Regions from separate parts of the Shewanella sp. AC91-MNA-CIBAN-0169 genome, predicted to be linked through region 2. Evidence: predicted binding sites of a transcription regulator. Region 2 holds the regulator's gene; each other region holds the start of a gene.
The links. The regulator sigma-54, encoded in region 2, starts transcription at its own class of promoters, with help from an activator protein. The targets are predictions, from matches to a motif close to GTTGGCACGNNNNTNGNNT.

Region 1 (7,367 bases), on a different contig from region 2:
CTTCCGTAGCGAGCTGTGGCGTTAATATCCCAGAACTTCGCCCAAGTAAACTTTCAACGGATAACGCGACTACACTCAGCGTTTTGTTATATACCATTGAAAAATATGGGACAAACTATGACATTTTAATTGTTTTGCAGCCGACATCACCTTTGAGGTTGATGAAGCATATTGAAGAGTCTTTAAGTTTGTTTGTAGAGAGCGAAGCATTTTCTGTTGTATCTGTTACCCCTTGTGAACACCCACCTATTTGGTCAAATCATTTACCGAAAAGCGGTACTCTAGATGGTTTTATTAAACCTGAAGGGTTGAAAAGATCACAAGACTTGGGGGACTTTTATCGTTTAAATGGTTCAATATATATCTATAATATTCAGGAGTTAATGAAAGTGAGGCATGTTAATTTCACACAAAAAAGCTACGCTTATAAAATGGATAATTTATTTTCTGTTGATATAGATAATCAAATGGATTTAGATATGGCTGAGTTTTTCTTAACAAAAATATAGCATTAAATATTGCCATTGAAATTGCTATTAATCTATAAGACTTAGTTAATTTTAGTATCATAAAAGTAAAAATGATAATTGCAACAACATACTCAATTTTAAACAGTTTAGAAATAGTTGCTTAAAATGTTATTAATGCTTATGCACCTGAATTTCATCAATTAATTCAACAAATTCATCATTAAATCGTTCTCATTTTTCTCTCTTGCTATCGCAGTGTGCCTACCTTTAACGCTATAATTATAAATCATATTAAGTTGCTAGGAGCAGTTGTTTGTCACATTCATATATTCCGTTTGATCTTTATAAGCGTAAGTGGATTTTTACCCATAAAGATTTGCCTGTATCAGATGATGATAAGGCCTTTATTAAGCCATTGACCGAAAAAAGTGCCATGGAAGTGTGGGATAAGTGGATAAGCAATAAGAGCAGTCGTGCGGAATTGTTTGAAAAAGGTGATTGGCCAGCAAAGCAAGATGCTTGGACGGCAACTGATCACTGGCAATCTGCATGGGATTCTAATGACAATACATTACCTGATGCGATTATTGCGCATATTCAATGGCCTGATGATGCGGTGGTGTACTTTTGCTATGAAAAATACCAAATAGTTGAAACTCGCTGGGATGTGTTTGTGCGTAATTGGAAGTGCTTTTTATTTTTTGATGATGGTCCAATTTTAATCTCGCCAAAGCACAAGCAAGCATTGATGTTTCTACAGAATGGCCAATATAAATTAGGCGTTCGCGGTTAAATTACCCGACTTGAGTTGCGGTTGTTGGTTAAACGGCTGATGGTGTAGTCGTTGATATTGCAGTTTTTTAGAGAGTTTATATGAAATTATTAGCTTCAATTGGATTGAGCTTATCGTTAATGATGCCGTTGTTGGCGCAAGCTAGCATGATTGCAGATGTTGATGTAGCAGAGCAATTTACAGTAGCAGAGCAACCATTGATATTGAATGGCGCTGGTGTACGCAGTAAGTTTTTTATGGATTTATATGTGGGCAGTTTATATCTGCCGACAAAAGTGCACACTCTAGAAGATGTGCTTACTCAGCCGATAGCGGTGATCCAGCTAACGATTACTTCTGGGATGATCACTTCAAACAAAATGCGTGATGCCATTACTGACGGTTTTGAAGCTGCTACCGACAATGACACACACTCAATTGCCAAAGATATTGAACATTTTACCCAATTGTTTGCAGATGAAATTGTCGACGGTGATCAATTTACTTTTGTCACCCAAAAAGGCAAGGGTGTGAGCAGTATCAAAAATGGTAATGCTCAGGGAGATATTGCTGGAGAGGCATTTCGTCAGGCTTTACTTAAGATTTGGTTAGGTGAAACTCCGGTACAACAAAGTTTACGCCAGGCAATGCTAGCTCAATAAATCACCTGCTAGGTTCTAGGGCAGACTACTAGGTTCTAGGGCGGACTACGTCCTGCTAGGGTCGCTGTGCTTCTAGGGACAGCTGCGCTGCTAAGATTTTATAGCCTCTAGCCGCGAAGCGTCCTAGCAGCGTAGCGCTCTAGGCTGTCGCTAAGTTTTATTAGGCTGAAAAGTCATTGCCCAGCGTTGAAATGGTGGAGGTTTTACCTTTGTCATTGTAGGTCAAGCTTGAGGCATTGCGGCTGGCTTGTAATGCCTGGGCAAATCGATTGAGGCTGGCGATATTGAGCTCAATCAAGCTGGCATTCTGGCTGTTGATGTCTTTGCACTCGGCGAGAATAGCTTTAGCTCGTGAGACTTGTTGTACCAGTTCAGTATCGGTGGTGAGCAGATTGTGCTGTGGGTGGCTTGCCAGTTTTTCGTCAGTGGCTTTCATATTGAATAAGCACTGGGTTTTATCTTTGGAAAGCGCCAGCAGTTTGTCAGCATCTTGTTTGGATAATGCCGCTTTCTCTTCAACAATAAGCGATTTCAGCTGCATTAATGTCTGATTTTGACTATCAAGCAGTTGGTGTAGCTCTTTGTGTTGATCTTCGCTTGCTTGCTTGTGTAATGGCTGGTTTAACTCTGTCATAAATTACTCTTAGGTTTTTTTAACTAACACTTCTCTATGGTGCAAGTTTGCACCTATTATCTGTGTGTCGTTAAAACAAGTTAAAGAGTAACGTTTAACGGTTACTCTCTGTCAAACGATAAACCGCCTAGCTCTGCTTCAAAGCTGGCAATATTCGCTGCAAGCTTTTCTGGATCGACTTTATATCGTCCCTCAGAGATTGCTTGCTTAATTTCAGCGACCTTTTTTTGGTCTACTTCTGGTAACGATGCCATTTTTGTTTGCGCGCTCTGAAGCTGTTGAGCTTGAGAGGTAATGCTAACGGAATCTGTTTTAACCGGTGCAGCTGATTTAGGGGCTGCAGTAGTTGTAGATTGCGTAGCAGACTGCGTGTCACGTGCAGTGCGCATTTGTGTATTGGTAGCAGTGTTATGCTTAATATCAATTGCCATGGGAGGCTCCAGCGTAATGAATCAGGTTTTCCAATCAGGCTATCGGCACCCCAGGAAAAAACTTTAACGCTATTTTACATTCTTACTTCAACTTCGCCAACGCCAATTACAACCGCATCGAATTGTTTGCTAGTGTTACTGTTTTTTACTCTGATAACCTCATCGATATTGCCATCACGCAATGCTTCTCCAAGGGTTTTTATTTCTACATTAGTGGTTTTAGCATAAATAGAAACAGTGTCACCTTTGCAAACAAAGCACAGGTTATTACTTAATACTGGAGAGTCTTTCGCTACCCGACGTTTCACCCGCGAGCCGATTAATGTCGTGGTGTCGGAAAAAAACTGACCTTTTAAGCTATATTGGTCAACATACATGACTTGTAAATGATGTTCGCCAATAATTTGGTCAGGGGACAATAGTTGGTTAGCCACCACAACAGGGTATTGGATTTCGACTCGAACAGAGAGATACATTTGCCATGGATAGTCATAGTCTGGGCTATTACAACTGAGTTTTACCATGTTATTTCGACTAATAGCCCTTTCACTGGCAAGTTCGACATTAATCGGTGGGTAACAGGCTGGTGGACTGATTCTGCCCTCAAGGTTTTGTGGGGTTATTTGCACTTTAGCTTTTGAGTCAGCATCAATTTTTTTGGCTACCGCCTCTTTAGCTAACGCATAAATGGTCGATAGTGAAGGTGTGATAATTTCTTCGCTAGCAAATGCAGGCAAAGAAAATGTTATTGAACACAAAAAACATAAAAAAAATACTTTCATAATGAAGATACTAGCTTGTTTTGCCAGAATGCACCTATACTTTGAAAAACGAAAAATATGCGAGTAATCTCTGCATACACAATAAGCTAAAATAAATGGGCTAGGGGACATAAGAATAACATTATCCCTTCGTCAAAAAAGTGTCAGTTCACAGTGCGAGCTAATTTATACAAAATTAAAGCAAGTTGCATGCCCACTTTTTGATTCATTAAATTGAGATGTATTTGTTACATTGGTGATGGTTTACACTCAAATTGAGTGACCATCAGTAAAATATGTACTAACCGTATTATGCTAAACCAAGGTTTACTATAATTTCAAAGAACAATTTTTATCCTTTTGGGTGACAGTTAACTACAAGGCCTTGTTATGTCGAGCATTTTAGATTCAGTAAATAAACGTACCCAACTTGTCGGGCAAAACAGACTCGAGCTGCTATTGTTTAGGCTTAGCGGCCGTCAACGGTTTGGCATTAACGTGTTTAAAGTGAAAGAGGTTTTGCAATGCCCACCACTGACTACGTTGCCTAAATTAAACCGTTTTGTTAAAGGTGTTGCTCATATTCGTGGCTCAACCATTTCCGTTATCGATTTAAGTGCCGCAACGGGTGGACGCCCACTGACATCAACAGAAAATTGCTTTATTATCATTTCTGAATATAACCGAAGTATTCAAGGCTTTTTAGTCAGTTCAGTTGAACGTATTATCAACATGAATTGGGAAGCCATTATGCCTCCACCGCAAGGTTCTGGCCGCTCTTCTTATTTAACTGCTGTGACAGAGATTGAAGGTGAGTTGGTTGAGATTCTAGACGTTGAAAAAATTCTTGATGAAATTTCACCGGTTAAGACTTCTATCAGTAAAGAGCTCAATGAAGCATTAACTATTGATAGAGAACAGCATTATCATATTATGGTTATTGATGATTCTGCTGTAGCACGTAAACAAATTATTCGTTCGTTAGAGTCATTAAATCTGCAAATCGATACCGCTAAAGATGGTAGAGAGGCGCTGGAAAAACTGAAAAGTATTGCCGCAGAAATGGATGATGTTTCAGTTGAAATTCCGTTAATCATTTCTGATATTGAAATGCCTGAAATGGATGGTTATACCTTAACGGCTGAAATTCGTAATGATCCAAAATTAAAGAATATCAAAGTAGTATTGCACACATCATTAAGTGGTGTATTTAACCAAGCGATGGTACAAAAAGTAGGGGCTAACGACTTTATTGCTAAGTTTAACCCCGATGAGTTAGCCGCAGCGGTTAACAAACATTTAAGTTTATAAACCTTTTATTATTGCAAAATATTGCAAAATATTGGAGGTTGAGTTCATAGGCTTACCTATTAGGAAGATAATGTGACAGATAAATCACTTGCTGAAGCAGAGTACAATCAATTTAGGCTGTTTTTAGAACAGCATAGCGGTATTGTGTTAGGTGAGAACAAACAATATTTAGTCCGCAGTCGTTTAGCGCCTTTGATGGGGAAGCATAATTTGCCTTCTTTGTCTGAGGTAGTTAAAAAGTCGATGAAACCGATAGAACGACAACTGCGCGCTGAAGTGATAGATGCGATGACCACCAATGAAACGTTATGGTTTCGAGACCGTTATCCATTTGAATTACTGCACAATACTCTATTGCCTGAATACAGTAAGCTTGGCAGACCATTAAAAATTTGGTCGGCTGCGTGCTCTTCAGGTCAAGAACCTTATTCGTTGGCCATGACGGTGTTGGAATATCAACAACGTAAACCTGGTGCTTTACCAGGAGGCGCGACAATTCAGGCAACAGATTTATCACCTTCTATGCTAGATCGTTGTAAAAATGCTGAATATGATGGTTTAGCACTTGCTCGTGGTTTGTCTGAAGAACGTAAACGTCAGTTTTTTGATGCTTTACCTTCGGGTAACATGAAAGTTAAAGATAATGTGAAGCGATTAGTTAACTTTAGAGCCCATAATCTACTTGAAAGTTATAGCCTATTAGGTAAATACGATATTATTTTTTGCCGCAATGTGTTGATTTACTTTGCTCCTGAGGCAAAGGCTAAAATTTTGCGGCAATTTGCTGCCGCACTTAATCCTAAAGGTATTTTATTTTTGGGTGCGTCAGAATCTCTTGCGGGATTAACCGAAGAATTTAATATGGTTCGCTGTAATCCTGGAATTTATTATCAAAAGAAAACCTAGATAATATAATAGCTTAATCTATTTATCATGCCGGCATTCGTCGGCATGTTTGTTTTTATCTTTTATTCCCTCATAAATTAAATTGTTGGCATAACCTTTGCTTTATTTCTACCAGTTAGCTGATGGAGGCAATTTTATGGCGATTAATTTCGATAATGCATTAGGTGTTCACCAATACTCTTTGGGCATTCGAGCTCAAAGAGCAGAAGTGATTTCAAGTAATATCGCCAATGCCAATACTCCTCATTATAAAGCTCAAGATGTCAATTTTGCTTCTGCTATGCAAGCGGCAAGCTCGCATCAGACAGGCTTGAGTATGAGCCAAACCACAGAGAAACATTTTGATTTAACGGCGTTAAGTCAACAGCATGTTCAATATCGTATGCCAAATCAAGCTGATACTGGCGATGGTAATACTGTCGATACGCAGAAAGAGCAAGCAGCATTTATGCAAAATGCGCTCGAATATCAAATGTCATTAGGCTTTCTTGAGGGAAAATTTAGTGGCATGCGTAAAGCATTGCGAGGTGATTAATTATGAGTTTATTCAATATATTTAATGTTTCTGGCTCCGGGATGTCTGCACAATCTGTCAGGCTTAATACCACCGCCAGTAATATTGCCAATGCTGATTCTGTGTCTAGCAGTGTCGATAAAACCTATCGCGCGCGTCATCCTGTTTTTGAAGCCGAAATGCTAAAAGCCAATAGCCAGCAAAACAGTTCGCCTGGCGTAACAGTTAAAGGCATTGTCGAAAGTAATAAGCCATTATTAAAAGAATACTCGCCAGACCATCCCATGGCGGATGGTGATGGTTTTATCTATAAACCTAATGTCAATGTGATGGAAGAAATGGCGGATATGATTTCTGCATCGCGTTCTTACCAAATGAATGTTCAGGTAGCAGATGCCACAAAATCAATGCTGCAACAAACGCTCAGAATGGGTAAATAGTTTTGATTTTTCAAGGAGGCAGCTATGAGCCTAATTAATTCTTACAGTCAGTCTTTACCACAGACCTCTAGCAGTGTGTCAAATACTAGCGCAGTAACCAAGAGTTCAGTACAGAGCACTACTACGACAACAACGGGTAATTCGTTTCTTGATTCTATCCGCTTACCTGCAGAGAGCAGTGTTCCTGAAGCAAATGATCAGCTGTTAAAGCAGGAGGATTTCTTTGCTTTGCTCAGTCAACAGTTATCAATGCAAGACCCTTTTGAACCAGTAGACAATGACCAAATGATTGCTCAAATGGCATCATTCTCTACCGTTGATGGTATTTCAAATCTTAACGATGAGATTTTAAACCTCAATACGGTGATGAGCTCAAGCCAGGCATTGCAAGCATCGGGTCTTGTTGGTCGTAAGGTGTTGATCCCTTCTGACACAGGTGCTATTTCAGCTGAGAGTCCGACTATGA
Region 2 (7,367 bases):
TAATAAAGTGAGGCTGCAGACATAGCTGCAAAAGTGATCAGAGTACTAAGCGCTTGGTAAATGAGCTTATGTGTGAAAAAGACTTATGTGTATAGAGACGCCGCCGACGTCCGTAAAATTGCACTAGATAGCGCAATTTCGTTGGACGACATGATATGTACGATTTAAATCAATGATTTAGTGCATTAAAAATAATGTGGCTAGGCCCAAAAATGCAAATAAGCCAACGACATCTGTTACCGTCGTTAACACCATACCCCCCGCCAACGCAGGATCGATATTTAGCTTTTTTAACATTATGGGGATAGTGGCGCCAGCAAAGCCTGCTACCGTCATATTAATCAGCATGGCACTGCCAATTAATCCACCTAATGCGATGTCGTCTTTCCAAAGCCATACCGCAAAAAAGACCAATACAGACCACATTAAACCGTTCAATAATCCGATGCTTAATTCCTTACCAATTAACCAGCGTGAGTTACTTTGGCCAATATGCCCAAGTGCAATCCCGCGGATGACGAGTGCTAGGGTTTGATTACCCGCAACGCCTCCCATACTCGGTACAATGGTCATTAAAATTGCGATGGTGGCGAATTGCTCTAAGGTACCTTCAAACATGTTACTGACAGATGAGGCTAGTAATGCTGCAAATAGATTGATGGTTAGCCATAGAGAGCGTCTCAGAGTGCTTTTAAGCACAGGGCCAAAGGTATCTTCATCATCATCCATCCCTGCCATTCCCATCATTGAATGTTCGGCATCCTCGCGGATGACATCAATAACGTCATCGATAGTAATTCGACCAAGCAATTTTGCTTGGCTGTCGACGACTGGGGCAGATATCCAATCCATCCGTTCAAATTTTTGCGCCACATCTTTATCGGACATCTCTACAGGAATACTTTCTAATTCTGTGTCCATAATACTGCGGACCGTTACGCTTGGATCGCATGTGAGTAAATCAGCTAATCTTACTCCGCCTAAAACATGATCATGGCGATCCACAACATATAAAGTATCAGTCGTATCAGGTAAATTTCCCCGTTGACGTAAATAGCGTAATACCACTTCGATATTGACATCTGGTCTTAGGGTGACGGTATCAGTATTCATGATACTGCCGGCAGTATCATCTGGGTAACGCAATGCTTGCTCTACTCTATCCCGGTCTTGGCTTCGCATTGATTTGAGCACTTTCTTGTAAACATCATCGGGTAAACTGCGAAGAATATAGGCCATGTCATCTGTATCCATGCCTATTGTGGCCTGGGCAAGCTTCTCTGGTGTCATGCTGCTAATAAGTGAATCTTTAAGTTCTTCACCTAATTCGTCAAGAATTTCCCCAGCATATTGTTGGTCAATGAGTTGCCATAACACCTGACGATTTTTGGGCGGTGATGATTCGAGAATAAGGGCGACATCGTTAGGTGACATGGTATGTAGCATGTTACGGGCATGGACAAACAGACCACTGTCTAGTGCTTGAACGAGTTGATTGAGACGTTGTTCTGTTATCTCATTGTCTAGGTACTCTTTACCCATATATCTACTTCCTATTCGTCATACTTATATTATTCAGTATGTCATTATTCTGGGTTTCTCAGGTTGTACAGTTCAAGGCGTATAAATGCAGAAATAGCTGTCTTTACGTAAGACAATGAAATGCAGAAATAAAATACTTAAATGACTTCTGCGGTGAAATTCTGCAGCAGCCAATGCTGCTTTACATACTATAGACGTACCACGTCACGGAAACAGAGTTGCACTGGATCCGTTGCTAGAAGCGGTAATGTCTTTATCATGTTAAACGCTAACTCCCGCAGGATGAACTGATACTAATGAGATTGGTATCAACTGCGAGAGATAAACCTAAGGGCTAATATTTTTGAGGGACTGATGTCTACTGGTGATCATCAATGTCGTGACAGTTTGGTTAGTATGGCCTAGTCATTTAGAGGCCGCATAAAATAAGGATGACGGTGGCTTAAAGCATGAGTAACTTGCAGCTATTCACACATTACAGGCTATTTATAAATTCAATGCGATTAAAAAATTAACAAGATTCATCAAATTTAGCATTAATGAGATCGCACACTGCGTTTAATGCCACTTCAGCATCTGGGCCTTGAGCTGTCACCGTAATCATTTTACCGATACCACTTTCAAGCATTAATAGCCCAAGTACGCTAGCTGCGCTGGCGTTTTTTTCGCCTTGAGTTAAGGTGATGTTAGCATCAAAATCCGCCGCTAACATCGCGAGTTTTGTGGCGGCACGGGCGTGTAAGCCCAATTTATTTGAAATGGTCACTTGGCGTTCAAGTTTGATCATTGACGCGATCCTATGCTCACTTAGTTATTAGTATCACTGATATTTAATTCTCTGTGGCGAGCATTAACCGTGTGTTTACTGCCTTGTCGAAATCGTTTTGCTAATTGATCTGCAATATATACCGAACGGTGCTGACCACCAGTACAACCAATCGCGATGGTAAGGTAACTGCGATTGTTACGTTCTAAATGCGGCATCCAAGTTTCAAATAGGTTTTCAATTTGCCAAATAAATTTATTAACTAATGGCTGACGACCTAAAAATTCTTGTACGGGCTCATCTAAACCCGTAAATGGACGCAGTTCTATTTCCCAATGTGGGTTGGGTAAAAAGCGTACATCAAACATAAAATCTGCTTCTGTCGGCATGCCGTGTTTAAAGCCAAAAGATTCAAAGTTAATCACTAACTCTTTATCAACACTGCCTAATAATATTTGCCTAACTTGGTCGCTTAATTCGTAGATATTTAGCGCAGAAGTGTCGATATAGTGATCAACAATTTTTGCGATAGGCTCAAGTAAACGGCCTTCTAGTTTTATCGCTTCTTGCAGTGAAATATGATTTTTAGATAACGGGTGTAATCGACGTGTTTCGCTGTAACGTTTAAGCAATACTTTGTCATTGGAATTTAAAAAGAAACTGATAATTTCAGTGTCATTTTGAAGTAGTGCCAATTGGTCTTGAAGCACTTTACCTTGTTCTGCAATGTTACGAACATCAACGCTAATCGCAACCAAATCATTACTGCCTTTAAGCTGGGCTAATAATGTGCCAATGAGTGGTAAAGGCAAATTATCAACACAATAATATCCTAGGTCTTCTAATACTCTCAGGGCAACGGATTTCCCTGAGCCTGAACGTCCCGATACTATAACTAGTTTCATGCAGTAATAACCTGATAAAGTTCTGTTGCGTCGTGAGTTTTACGAAGCTGTTTCAATATTTGCTTATCGCTTAACTTTTGGGCCATGCTCGATAACGTGCCTAAATGTTGTTGGCACTGGTCTGCAGGTACTAACAAAGCAAATAAAAGATCCACGGGTTGCTTATCGATTGCATCAAAGGCAATGGCTTCTTCACATTTAATAAATATCGCGATAGGGTGATCGATGGTCGTTAATCTACCATGAGGTATCGCAATGCCATTTCCTATACCTGTGCTACCCATTTTCTCTCTCGCTAACAGGCTTTCAAAAACCTCTTGCGAAGACAGGGTTGGGTACTGGGCAGCGACTAAATTGCTGATGAGTTCCAGTACTTTTTTCTTACTGCCCGGTGTGGCACAGGTAGTGCATTCCGGCTGCAGAATGGTACAAAGTTCCATCGTTAGTGTTTTGTATTCTTCTCTTTGTGTTTAATTACCTGACGGTCGAGTTTATCGATCAGGGCGTCTATTGCAGCATACATATCAGTACTTTCTGACATTGCAAAAATTTCTGCGCCATTAATGTTGATTTTGGCTTCTGCTTTTTGTTGTAATTTTTCTACATTGAGCACAACGTGTACATTATGGATCTGATCGAAGTGTCGTTCAAGCTTTGAAAATTTACTGTGGATGTATTCACGTAAAGATTCTGTTATTTCGACATGACGTCCAGTCAGACTTATTTGCATAAAAAATCCTCCATTGCCTAGTAGGTTATAAACTCTTACGTTGGTTTGAGGGCGGGATCATCATTGCTTCACGGTATTTTGCTATCGTACGACGAGCAACGTTTATGCCCTGTTCTGCCAGAAGCTGAGCCATTTTACTGTCACTCAGTGGTTTTTTCTGGTTTTCTGCGGCAACCAGCTTTTTGATAAAAGCACGAATGGCCGTTGATGAGCATTCCCCGCCATCGTCAGTACTGACATGGCTAGAGAAGAAGTATTTTAGTTCAAATAAGCCTCGAGGGGTGTGCATATATTTTTGTGTGGTGACTCGTGAAATGGTCGATTCATGCATTTCTACAGCTTCAGCGATATCATTGAGCACCATAGGCTTCATGGCTTCTTCGCCATATTCAAAAAAGCCTTGCTGAAATTGCACAATGCAATTTGCCACTTTAAGTAAAGTATCATTACGGCTTTCAATACTTTTAATAAACCATTTAGCCTCTTGCAGATGGCCTCGAATAAATTGACTATCCGACGGGTTTTTACTGCCTCTAGCCATGGCTGCATATTGCTGATTAACACCAATTTTAGGCATGTTGTCTGGGTTTAACTCTACTACCCAACGGCCATTTTTCTTTAATACTGTGACATCGGGAATCACGTATTCATCATCCATGGGGGTAATTAATAAGCCCGGACGAGGATTGAGTGTCTGGATTAGAGTGATTGCGTCACGTAACTCATTTTCTTTTAGTTTTGTTTTACGCATCAATAATCTGAAATCACGGCCAGCAATTAACTCTAAATAGCCTTTAATTAACAAACGGGCATTATCGATATGGGGTGTGTCGTTAGAGTATTGCGCTAATTGAATAAATAGGCATTCGCTTAAATCACGTGCTGCAACACCCACAGGATCAAAGTGTTGAACGCGTTTTAATACCGCCTCAACCTCATCTAGTTCCACATTTTCATCACCCATGGCTTCGAGAATATCTTCGGTACTTTGGGTTAAATAACCGCGTTCATCAATGGCATCAATAATGGCGGTGGCAATGGCGAGATCGGTGTCTGAAAATGGAGTGAGATTTTTTTGCCATTCTAAGTGTTCGTACAGACCTTCGGTGGTTTCACCTTGAAAGGGCATGTCGTCATCGCGCATGCTTGCACTGCCTGAACCTGACATAGGTGAGGCTGTGTATACTTCATCCCATGTGGTATCCATGGCTAAATCATCCATGGTTTCTTTGGTCATGGATTCTGCTATGTCGACGGTGGAAGTGTCTTTTTCGACATTAACAATACTGTTGTCACTAAAGTCTGTATCCGCTTGGTCGCGGTTTTCTTTTAAGGAGTCTTTTGCTTCAGAAAACTCATCTTCTATTTCAAGCAATGGATTTGAATCTAATGCTTGTTGGATTTCCTGCTGTAGCTCCAATGACGATAATTGCAGTAAGCGAATGGCTTGCTGCAATTGTGGGGTCATGGTTAAGTGTTGACCCATTTTAAGTTGGAGTGACGCTTTCATTTACCGCTTATCCCTAGATGATTTTCCATAAAAATGACAATCTCGAACTGTAATAGATTGCCATAAACATCAATGACATTTAACGTTGTTTAGGTATCGTTCAATGAAATGAGTTAGCTAGACTAAAAGGCCAGTAAAGTAACTATAGCTTGAATTGTTCACCTAAGTACACAGCTCGAACTTGTTGATTACTTAATATCTCATCTGGTGTGCCTTCGGCAATTAAATTACCCTGGCTAACGATATAGGCTCGCTCACAAACGTCTAGCGTTTCACGTACGTTATGGTCGGTAATTAATACCCCTAAACCGCGGTTTTTAAGTTGTTGGATGATTTTTTTAATGTCGATGACCGAAATAGGATCAACACCAGCAAAGGGCTCATCAAGCAAAATAAATTTTGGATTAGCAGCTAAAGCGCGCGCAATTTCAACACGACGACGTTCACCACCCGATAACGACATGCCTTGGCTGTCGCGTATGTGAGTAATGTGGAACTCTTCGAGTAAGTGCTCAAGTTGCTCAATACGTTGGTCTGTGCTGAGCTCTTTGCGAGTTTGCAGTACGGCCATTATGTTGTCGTAAACGGTGAGCTTGCGGAAAATACTGGCTTCTTGTGGTAAGTAACCTATACCTTTGCGGGCGCGCAAATGCATTGGATCGGCAGTAAGGTCGTCATCGTCAATCAATATTCGGCCTTTATCGCTTTTTACTAAGCCGACAACCATATAAAAGGTGGTGGTTTTACCTGCACCATTGGGGCCTAAAAGACCGACAATTTGGCCGGTTTTAACCGTTAAGCTCACATCTTTAACAACTTGACGAGCTTTATAGCTTTTAGCTAGATTTTCAGCGGTTAAGGTAATTTGGGTCATGGTTTGATCTGCTTGTTAACAGGAATTTCAGGGAGTTTTTGCTTTGGCGCTGACTCGTCTTGGAAATTCTCTGGTTGAATGATGGTGATTACCCGATCTTGTCCTGTACCAGTACTTTCGGCAATCAGCTCTTGAGCACTGATGTTGTACTTGATTTTATTACCGGTAACCTGGCTACCAGATTGATCCAATTTGGCGTTGCCAGTCAATGTGAGTGTAGTAGTGGCAAGGTCATAGCTAATTTCGTTAGCACTTGCGGTACCAATTTTACCGTCATCTAATTCTTGTGAAAATGTAGCTGGGGTGCCAGTAGCAATTAATCTCTTGCTGGTGGTGTTTTCAGGGGTAAACGCCCGTAACTGATCTGCATTGATATTAATCGTGCCTTGGACAATCGTTACCGGACCATTAAAAACAATTTGATTATTCTTAATGTCGGCAGACTGACTGACTGAAGCGATTTTCAATTCTTGTTTCAGATCCCCTTGTTTCGCTATGGCAGGCAAACTCAATATACAAAGTATGCTACTTAATAACATAACATTGGCGCGAGTGTGGAGACGATTAATGTGGCTCATATGTTCCTTCTACCTGGCTTAGTAGCGATAATTTTTGCGAATTCAAGTCAGCATGTAGGCCTAAACCTTGAATAATAAACCCTTTACCTTTGATGTACACCATCTCTTGCGAGGATCCTATCATAGTGGTTAAATCCACCGAAATAGCTTGGGTACTCAGTGACTGCAGGGGTTCTTCTATATCAATGGCATCAATAATAACATTATTTTCTAATGTGACTTTGCTGGTATTTTTATTCAATTGCCCACGGTCTGCACTTAATTGCCATTGTGCTTTACCGTTTTCAGGGTAAATGAGGTAAATCGGTTTGGTAAAGTGAGTGATGTCACTTGAGGCGTAATGCTCCATGTGTTCGGCGCTGACTCGACTTTCGACGAAACCTAGTTGATTGAATTCTGTAGTGCGTAGGTTATCTGCAACAAAATCTGGGCGCTCAATACCGCGTATTTGTACCGCGTCCA
Region 3 (7,367 bases), on a different contig from region 2:
TGTAAATCATCAATCATAATATCCATGTGCCAAGGCTTCCTTTTGAACTATGACCGTTTATGAAATGCATTTTTATCGAGTAGTTTAATCACCAAATCGATACGTTTATGAGCTAAATAATCATCTCGATGGCTAAAGCCAATCGCGACAAATAACAGTAGCAACCACACAAAATTTTGTTCTACTAATAGGTCTACTTTTGCAATATATAAAATAGCGCCAATAGTCGCCAAACACATCAGCCATTGGATTAACCAAGTATATGGTTTGGGTCTCAGTTTATCTAAATCTAAACGTAAAGCGGTAATGCTATCCGTTTCATAAGATTGGATAATATTATCTGCTTGAGATTCATTCATTTTTACACTCCATTGTAAAAGCCACTCAGTTAATGAGCGAAACGTGGTTAATTAAACCGTTGCGACAATACCCTAAAAGTGAGTCGTGTCACCTAGATTTTATTGAAAACGATTTTACTGAAAACTATTTTGCTGAAAACGTCGATTTTATTGAGAACATGACTCATTTATTAACCACATAACTCCAGTATCATGGTTTGAGTCAGTAATGCACTACCCTCTCGTAGAGTCTGTGTTTCACCAGCAGCAACAAAACCAATTGATTTATAGAGATTAACAGCGGCCTCGTTAACAATAGTAACCTCTAAGCAAACGACTTTTCGATTAGATTTTTTGGCCCAATCAATAATGCTATTCAGTAATAACTTACTAAGTCCATATCCGCGCGCGCGTGGTGACATCCACATTTGATACACATGTGCAGCATCAGTATCCATAGGACTAGAACTATGGATCTGTCCCCCATGCTAAGCCTACGGCGACGCCATCAAGTTCAGCGATCAGTGGCAATGCATGCTTTGCTCGATTGCTTGCATTAAGACGAGAAATCCACTCTTCGTCGGTAAATTCAGCTTCTCGTTCATAAGTCGAGCCAAACGAATCTGGCGAGTCTTGTAATGCTAATAAACGTAACCTTCTATAGATTTCCCAATCACTCATCAGCAACACTCTGATTTGAACATTAGCCATATTTACAATTTTACACCCCACGTTTTAGTCTTTCTCGACGCCAGATAACTGACGAAACGACCCACTTAACACTCCTCAGTTTCAGCATTAAATTCTAGACTAAAATCATATTTTACAACAGATTAAACCTTAATGGTTCGTTTGTTGAAATTATCAATTTATTAAGCAATTATTGACAATAGCGGCATTTGCAGACCTATAATAAATAACCTGAGATTATTTTTGATATCTCCAGCATTGAGGCCTTACCAGTAAACTCAAACCTAACTTTGCCTATCGCTGAAAAGTATATTTCTAGTTCGGAATCGAGATCGAATGTCCCCGATGTTTCAATTGAGTAAGCGACAATATTTTTGTAAGGCAAAGATGTAAAATCTTTTTTACTTCCTGTAATGCCTTGAACATTAACAGCGATAATTCTTTTACTGGTAAAAATGACACCATCACGCATGGATTTATATGAATCAATGACTCGTTCATCATCGATAAGTAAATCGCGGGCTTTGTCTGCAAAATCAGAATTCTGCTTCAGTTTGAAAAAACCTTTATTATTAAAATCTATCATCTAACATCCTTTTTATATCTGACATCCAAAGGGATTGAATTAATACAAATTTTACGACATAAACAGCTCAGTAAATTTCGTGGTTATCGTATTCTAGTGAATAGCCTTAGCTTAATGTAATAACAATAACATTACAAAATGCAGCTGAAGCAAGCATTTATCCCAGTTTGTATTAGCTGATAAATAGCGATAAAGCCTGTGATTGGCATTTCATCAATAATATCGTTTTATAACACAATAAGAAGTCAATATGACACTTATATGTCATATAAACAATAAAGAGCATGTCTTTATGACATCAATAAAATTCACTAAAAAAATATTACTTTCATATAATCAATAAGATAAACAGTTGGCATGCACTCTGCAATAACGAAGTTAACTTTTGAAATATCTCTATCAACTTTAACTTCTAATTTATTACAGGTGTACATATGACAATTCACATTAAAAATAACATCGATTGGGTCGGACAACGTGACTGGGAAATATTGGACTTCCATGGTACTGAATATAAAACCACCAAAGGCACCAGTTATAATAGTTACCTTATTCGTGAACAGAAAAATGTCTTAATCGATACTGTTGACCATCGTTTCAGCCTGCAATTTATCCAAAACCTTGAGATGGAAATTGATCTCGATAAGATTGATTACATCGTCATTAACCATGCGGAAGAAGATCACTCAGGTGCCTTAGCGGCTTTAATGGCTAAAATTCCTAATACCCCGATTTACTGTACCGAAAATGCTATCGACTCTATTACTGGCTTACATCACCATACAGAGTGGAATTTTAATATCGTTAAAACCGGCGATACCTTAGACATTGGTAACGGTAAGCAGCTGGTGTTTATTGAAACTCCGATGTTGCATTGGCCTGACAGCATGATGACCTATTTAACAGAAGATGCTGTGTTGTTTAGCAATGATGCGTTCGGTCAGCATTACTGCGATGAGCATTTGTTTAATGACGAAGTAGACCAAATTGAATTGATGGATCAATGTTTACGCTATTATTCCAATATTTTAACCCCGTTTAGCTCGCTGGTTACCGCCAAAATTAACGAGGTGCTAAGCTTTAACCTGCCTGTAGACATGATTGCTACCGCCCATGGCGTAGTGTGGCGCGACAACCCAGCACAGATTATTCATCAATATCTGCAATGGGCAGATAACTATCAGGAAGACAGAATCACCATTTTTTATGATTCGATGTCTAATAACACCCGCATGATGGCCGATGCCATTGCTCAAGGCATCCACGACGTTGACCCTGTTGTGTCGGTTAAAGTGTTTAACGTGGCCCGTCATGATAAAAATGACATATTAGCTAACGTGTTCCGCTCCAAAGGTATTTTGGTAGGCTCATCAACCATGAACAATGTCATGATGCCGAAAGTCGCGGGAATGCTAGAAGAGATCACAGGCCTGCGCTTTAAAGATAAAAAAGCAGGTGCATTTGGAAGTTATGGCTGGAACGGCGGCGCCGTTGACCGTATTCACACCCGTCTTACAGATGCCGGATTTGAAACCATTGTCGGCTTAAAAGCAAAATGGCGACCAGATGGTAAAGCGATGCGCGAATGCCGTGAGCACGGTCGCCAGATAGCTAAAAGCTGGGCATGGCATGATTTAAGTAATGTAAAATCCATTTCACCGGCATCGCTAGCTAAGAGCGCTCAAGCCACTGTAACCACTAAGCCAACTCAAGCAACTCAAGCAACTCAAGCAACCAAACCGACATGTACAACAGCGACGGCAATGAGTGATTCACAAAATATGCTCTGCACTGTGTGTAATTGGGTATATGAGCCAGTATTGGGTGAGCCTAATCAAGATGTAACACCAGGTACACCGTGGAGCGAAGTGCCAGACTTTTTCCTTTGCCCAGATTGCGGCCTTGGCAAAGATGTTTTTGTCCCTATCGCTGAGAGGAAAGCATCATGAGCGCCCCCATCATTATCATCGGTAGCGGCTTTGGCTCATATCAACTAATCAAAACCATTAGACGCACAGATAAGCATTTACCGATAACCGTGTTCACCCTTGATGAAGGCCACGATTATAATAAACCGGACTTGAGCCATGTATTTAGTAACAAGCAAAACAGTACGGACTTAATCCGCCTTACTGCACAAGAGTTTGCCTCCGAGAATAATATTACTCTGCATGCTTTTACCAAGGTTGATTGCATTGATAGTGAACAGCAAGCGGTGTTTGTTGAAGGTGTTGCTTACCCTTATACAAAACTGGTGCTAGCAACAGGAGCAAAAACCTTTGTGCCATCAATGCTTGGTAACGCAACAGACAGTGTGGTCACCTTAAACAGTCTTAGTGAGTTTAATAATGCGCAGCTGCAACTACAAAATGCACAACGTGTTTTGGTTATTGGAGCGGGTATTATCGGCACTGAAATAGCCATGGATCTTAATCGCAGCGGTAAAAACGTAGTAGTGGTTGATCCAAGTCACGGCGTGATGGCAACCATGCTGCCAGATTTAGTCGCCAGTGTTTTACAAAAGAAGATGGTCGATAACGGTGTTGTATTTGAGTTTGGCCGTACCATTAGTTCGCTAAACAAAATTGAATCAGGTATTTGTGCCACACTCAGTTGTGGTAATACCCATATTGTCGATTGTGTTATTTCAGCTGCGGGATTAAAGGCTAATGTTGGCTTAGCACGAAAGTCAGGATTCAAAGTCAATAATGGCTTAGTGGTTAATCTGCAACTGCAAACCTCAGCGAACAATGTTTATGCCTTAGGAGATTGCGCCGAAATCAATGGTAAGGTGATGTCCTACTTGCAGCCCATTATGTTAAGCGCCAATGCGTTAGCGAAAACCTTATTAGGCCAACCGACAGATTTGAAACTACCGGCTATGTTAGTCAAAGTTAAAACACCGCAAATGCCCATTCAATTAGGCGGAAATACCGTAATTGACGTTGCATCGTGGCAGGTTGATATTGATGCTCTGGGTTGCTCAGTAAAAGCGTACAATGAACAAAAACAGATAATCGGTTTTGTGGTAACAGAAGGCCACATGAACAATACCTTCCCGCTACTCAGAGCCTTACCAGCAAGTCTTTAGTATTTTATCGAGTAGGCTTTACTCATAAAGCCTACTCATCAATCAACTTAACCTGAATTTGGGATAAGGGATGAACTTATGCTATTTAAAATCAGCATGTTAACCCTCCTCACTTTCAAGCTTGTCATTGGTTATGCGAACAAGGCGAATTGACGCGTCAATAGCTAGCCTATTGTAAGTCGATTCAACGCAGTTAGCAGGGCAAAGGACTGTTTGAAAGGCGTTTATTATCCCGAGTTCAGGTTATTTAGGAGAACATTATGTCTCATCAACGTATCCCAGCAAACTGGACAATTCAACGCTCTACGCCATTTTTCACCACTAAAAATGTGCCTGATGCGCTACTGACTCACCACAATACCGCCGAAGGTGTATTCGGCCAGTTATGTGTAATGGAAGGTGTGGTCACGTATTTTGGTTTTGCAGACAGCGAAGCAACTGAACCAGAAGTAAAAGTGGTGATCAAAGCAGGCCAATTTGCCACTAGTCCACCAGAGTACTGGCATCGTATTGAATTAAGCCCTGATGCCCAGTTCAATCTTAATTTCTGGTCTGAAAAAGATAAAACCGGCCAAGCGATGTTTAATAAGAAATAATTAATTGAAGCTGTGGCAGATAAAAAAATCAATATTGAGAGACATATCAAGCTACTGATATAGTCGTTTAATCAGCGGGTTAATTAACGATAAGATCATAATGTATTATGCTCTTATCGTTTTAACTTGCACAAAACACACATTAAATCGTTAAAGGTTATTTTACTCGAATTGAAAAACGACTGTGAATCGATTTTAACATTGATGTACCTGTCAGCCGCACTAATCAATTAATCTTGAGCGAGCCCATGCGGTCTTTATGACCTTTAACACAACTTTAATCAGTTAATAGCCGTCATAAACTATGAGCGTTAACTTTCGCCTAATCTAAATTGCGCTAACAAAGGATAATGGTCTGAGCTTTTAGTCATAATGACCCGAGATGACTCTAAAGTTAGTCCTCGATAATAAAGGTGATCAATTGGATAACCCATCACGGTTGTGCGTTTGTCATCCGCGGGGATCACCGCTTTTAGCCCTAATTTCTTTGTCATCAAGGCTAACATTGATAATCTGGCTTGACGCCAAGTATTTAAATCCCCGCCGAAAATTATCGGTCCTTTATGAGCACTTAACGCTGGTAGTAGCTGCTGTAACTGCGCAGCATAACTGTCTAGATCATACTCAAAGTTAATACTGTGCAAGTTAGCCACCAGCAAAGTTTCACCATTCGATAAGGGGAAATAACTTAACAAACTCGACTTGGGAAACTGTATTAGGGGTTCAGCCGTCAAATAACCGCAACTTTCACTCGCAGCAACTTGAGACAAGCTCATCACCCCTAGTGGTATATGGTCTTGGCTAAATGCTTGCACCATCGCCAATTGTTGGTGATGTTGTTGGCGCCACAACTGAAACTCGTCAGATAACTTCACCTCTTGCAGCAACAATAATTGATGTTGTTTAGCTAACTGACTGAGCAGCGTTTGCCAGCCAGCATTTTGCTGTTTATAAACATTCCAGCTCGCGACCGCCAGTTGGCCATCAGTATCCAATTTAGCGATAGGTGTGGCTTTTACACATTGTGCAGCAAACGACTCTTGCTCATTATTAATCACTTGAGGCTCTGTGGCTAAATGAACAAATTTTGGCACAACCACAACTGTCATCATCAACAATATGACGATAACCAGACTTCCCCATCGAGCAAGCCCAAGCAGTTTACGCTTAGGCTGTAAGGTCGATGTTGGCTTTGAGCGAAAAATACCGATGGATGAATACCTCTATTCGTTTTGGGAGGGCTATCTGAAAATGACTAAAAGTGACTTAAAGTGACTTAAAGTGATGCTAGCGTTTGGTTCGCATTAAACTGAATAGCACCAGAGTCTTTATAATAAAACAAACTGTTTGATATACCCAGCCGTACAGACGGATGACTGTAGACAATACCGATTGAAAACCTGATATGATAAGTGCATGTTTTTCTACATGATTGATACACTGGCTAGCTATGGTTGAGCTTTATAAAATATTAACGATAATCAGCGTATTAGCTTATTGGCTGCTCATTGCTGGTATCACCACGCGTATTGTCTATAAACGGCGATCTATTGGTGTTTCCTTAGCTTGGATGATGCTTATTTATGTTGTCCCCATCTTAGGTATTTTCCTTTATTTCCTCGTTGGCGAGATGAACCTTGGTAAAACCCGCGCAGTGAGAGCTAAAGAGATGTACAGCCCCTATCGGGAATGGTTTCGTCGACTGTTTGCCATTCAGCAATATCGTCCTCACAACTTAAGTGATTACGCGATTCCCATAAGCCATTTATGTGAAAAACGTCTGGGCATTCCTACGTTAGCCAATAATCAACTAACACTTAAATCATCCGCCGAAACGATTTTAACAACCCTGATTGAAGACATACAACAAGCGCAAACCTCGATTCATTTAGAGTTCTATATTTGGCATCCTGGTGGGCTTGCTGACCAAGTTGCCCAAGCACTTATTCAAGCTGCTCAACGCGATGTGGCAGTGAGAATATTATTAGATGCTGCAGGAAGTCGAACCTTTTTTAACAGTAAGTGGCCAAAAAAAATGCGTGAAGCTGGCATAAACTTGGTATCCG

Region 1: flgB (flagellar basal body rod protein FlgB) is a predicted target of sigma-54. The motif match lies at 6,032-6,050, and genes of this name have one in related genera.
Region 3: norV (anaerobic nitric oxide reductase flavorubredoxin) is a predicted target of sigma-54. The motif match lies at 1,966-1,984, and genes of this name have one in related genera.

Annotation. Positions count from the first base shown of each region.
Region 1 is NZ_JBEOPM010000002.1:142,808-150,174, forward strand. Features, by position in the region: gene AAEY98_RS03060 (acylneuraminate cytidylyltransferase family protein) at 1-509, shown strand, start outside; gene AAEY98_RS03065 (DUF2947 domain-containing protein) at 784-1,263, shown strand; gene AAEY98_RS03070 (chalcone isomerase family protein) at 1,344-1,904, shown strand; gene AAEY98_RS03075 (flagella synthesis protein FlgN) at 2,065-2,538, opposite strand; gene flgM (flagellar biosynthesis anti-sigma factor FlgM) at 2,640-2,969, opposite strand; gene flgA (flagellar basal body P-ring formation chaperone FlgA) at 3,044-3,751, opposite strand; gene AAEY98_RS03090 (chemotaxis protein CheV) at 4,121-5,041, shown strand; gene AAEY98_RS03095 (CheR family methyltransferase) at 5,114-5,947, shown strand; gene flgB (flagellar basal body rod protein FlgB) at 6,084-6,482, shown strand; gene flgC (flagellar basal body rod protein FlgC) at 6,485-6,901, shown strand; gene flgD (flagellar hook assembly protein FlgD) at 6,926-7,367, shown strand, end outside.
Region 2 is NZ_JBEOPM010000026.1:56,586-63,952, reverse strand. Features, by position in the region: gene mgtE (magnesium transporter) at 178-1,542, opposite strand; gene AAEY98_RS18465 (HPr family phosphocarrier protein) at 2,054-2,329, opposite strand; gene rapZ (RNase adapter RapZ) at 2,350-3,213, opposite strand; gene ptsN (PTS IIA-like nitrogen regulatory protein PtsN) at 3,210-3,653, opposite strand; gene hpf (ribosome hibernation promoting factor) at 3,656-3,943, opposite strand; gene AAEY98_RS18445 (RNA polymerase factor sigma-54) at 3,969-5,453, opposite strand; gene lptB (LPS export ABC transporter ATP-binding protein) at 5,596-6,327, opposite strand; gene lptA (lipopolysaccharide transport periplasmic protein LptA) at 6,324-6,905, opposite strand; gene lptC (LPS export ABC transporter periplasmic protein LptC) at 6,892-7,367, opposite strand, start outside.
Region 3 is NZ_JBEOPM010000007.1:155,204-162,570, forward strand. Features, by position in the region: gene AAEY98_RS08740 (GNAT family N-acetyltransferase) at 1-26, opposite strand, end outside; gene AAEY98_RS08745 (hypothetical protein) at 48-359, opposite strand; gene AAEY98_RS08750 (GNAT family N-acetyltransferase) at 530-796, opposite strand; gene AAEY98_RS08755 (hypothetical protein) at 807-1,019, opposite strand; gene AAEY98_RS08760 (PH domain-containing protein) at 1,246-1,614, opposite strand; gene norV (anaerobic nitric oxide reductase flavorubredoxin) at 2,049-3,563, shown strand; gene norW (NADH:flavorubredoxin reductase NorW) at 3,560-4,705, shown strand; gene AAEY98_RS08775 (TehB family protein) at 4,966-5,301, shown strand; gene AAEY98_RS08780 (endonuclease/exonuclease/phosphatase family protein) at 5,613-6,419, opposite strand; gene cls (cardiolipin synthase) at 6,752-7,367, shown strand, end outside.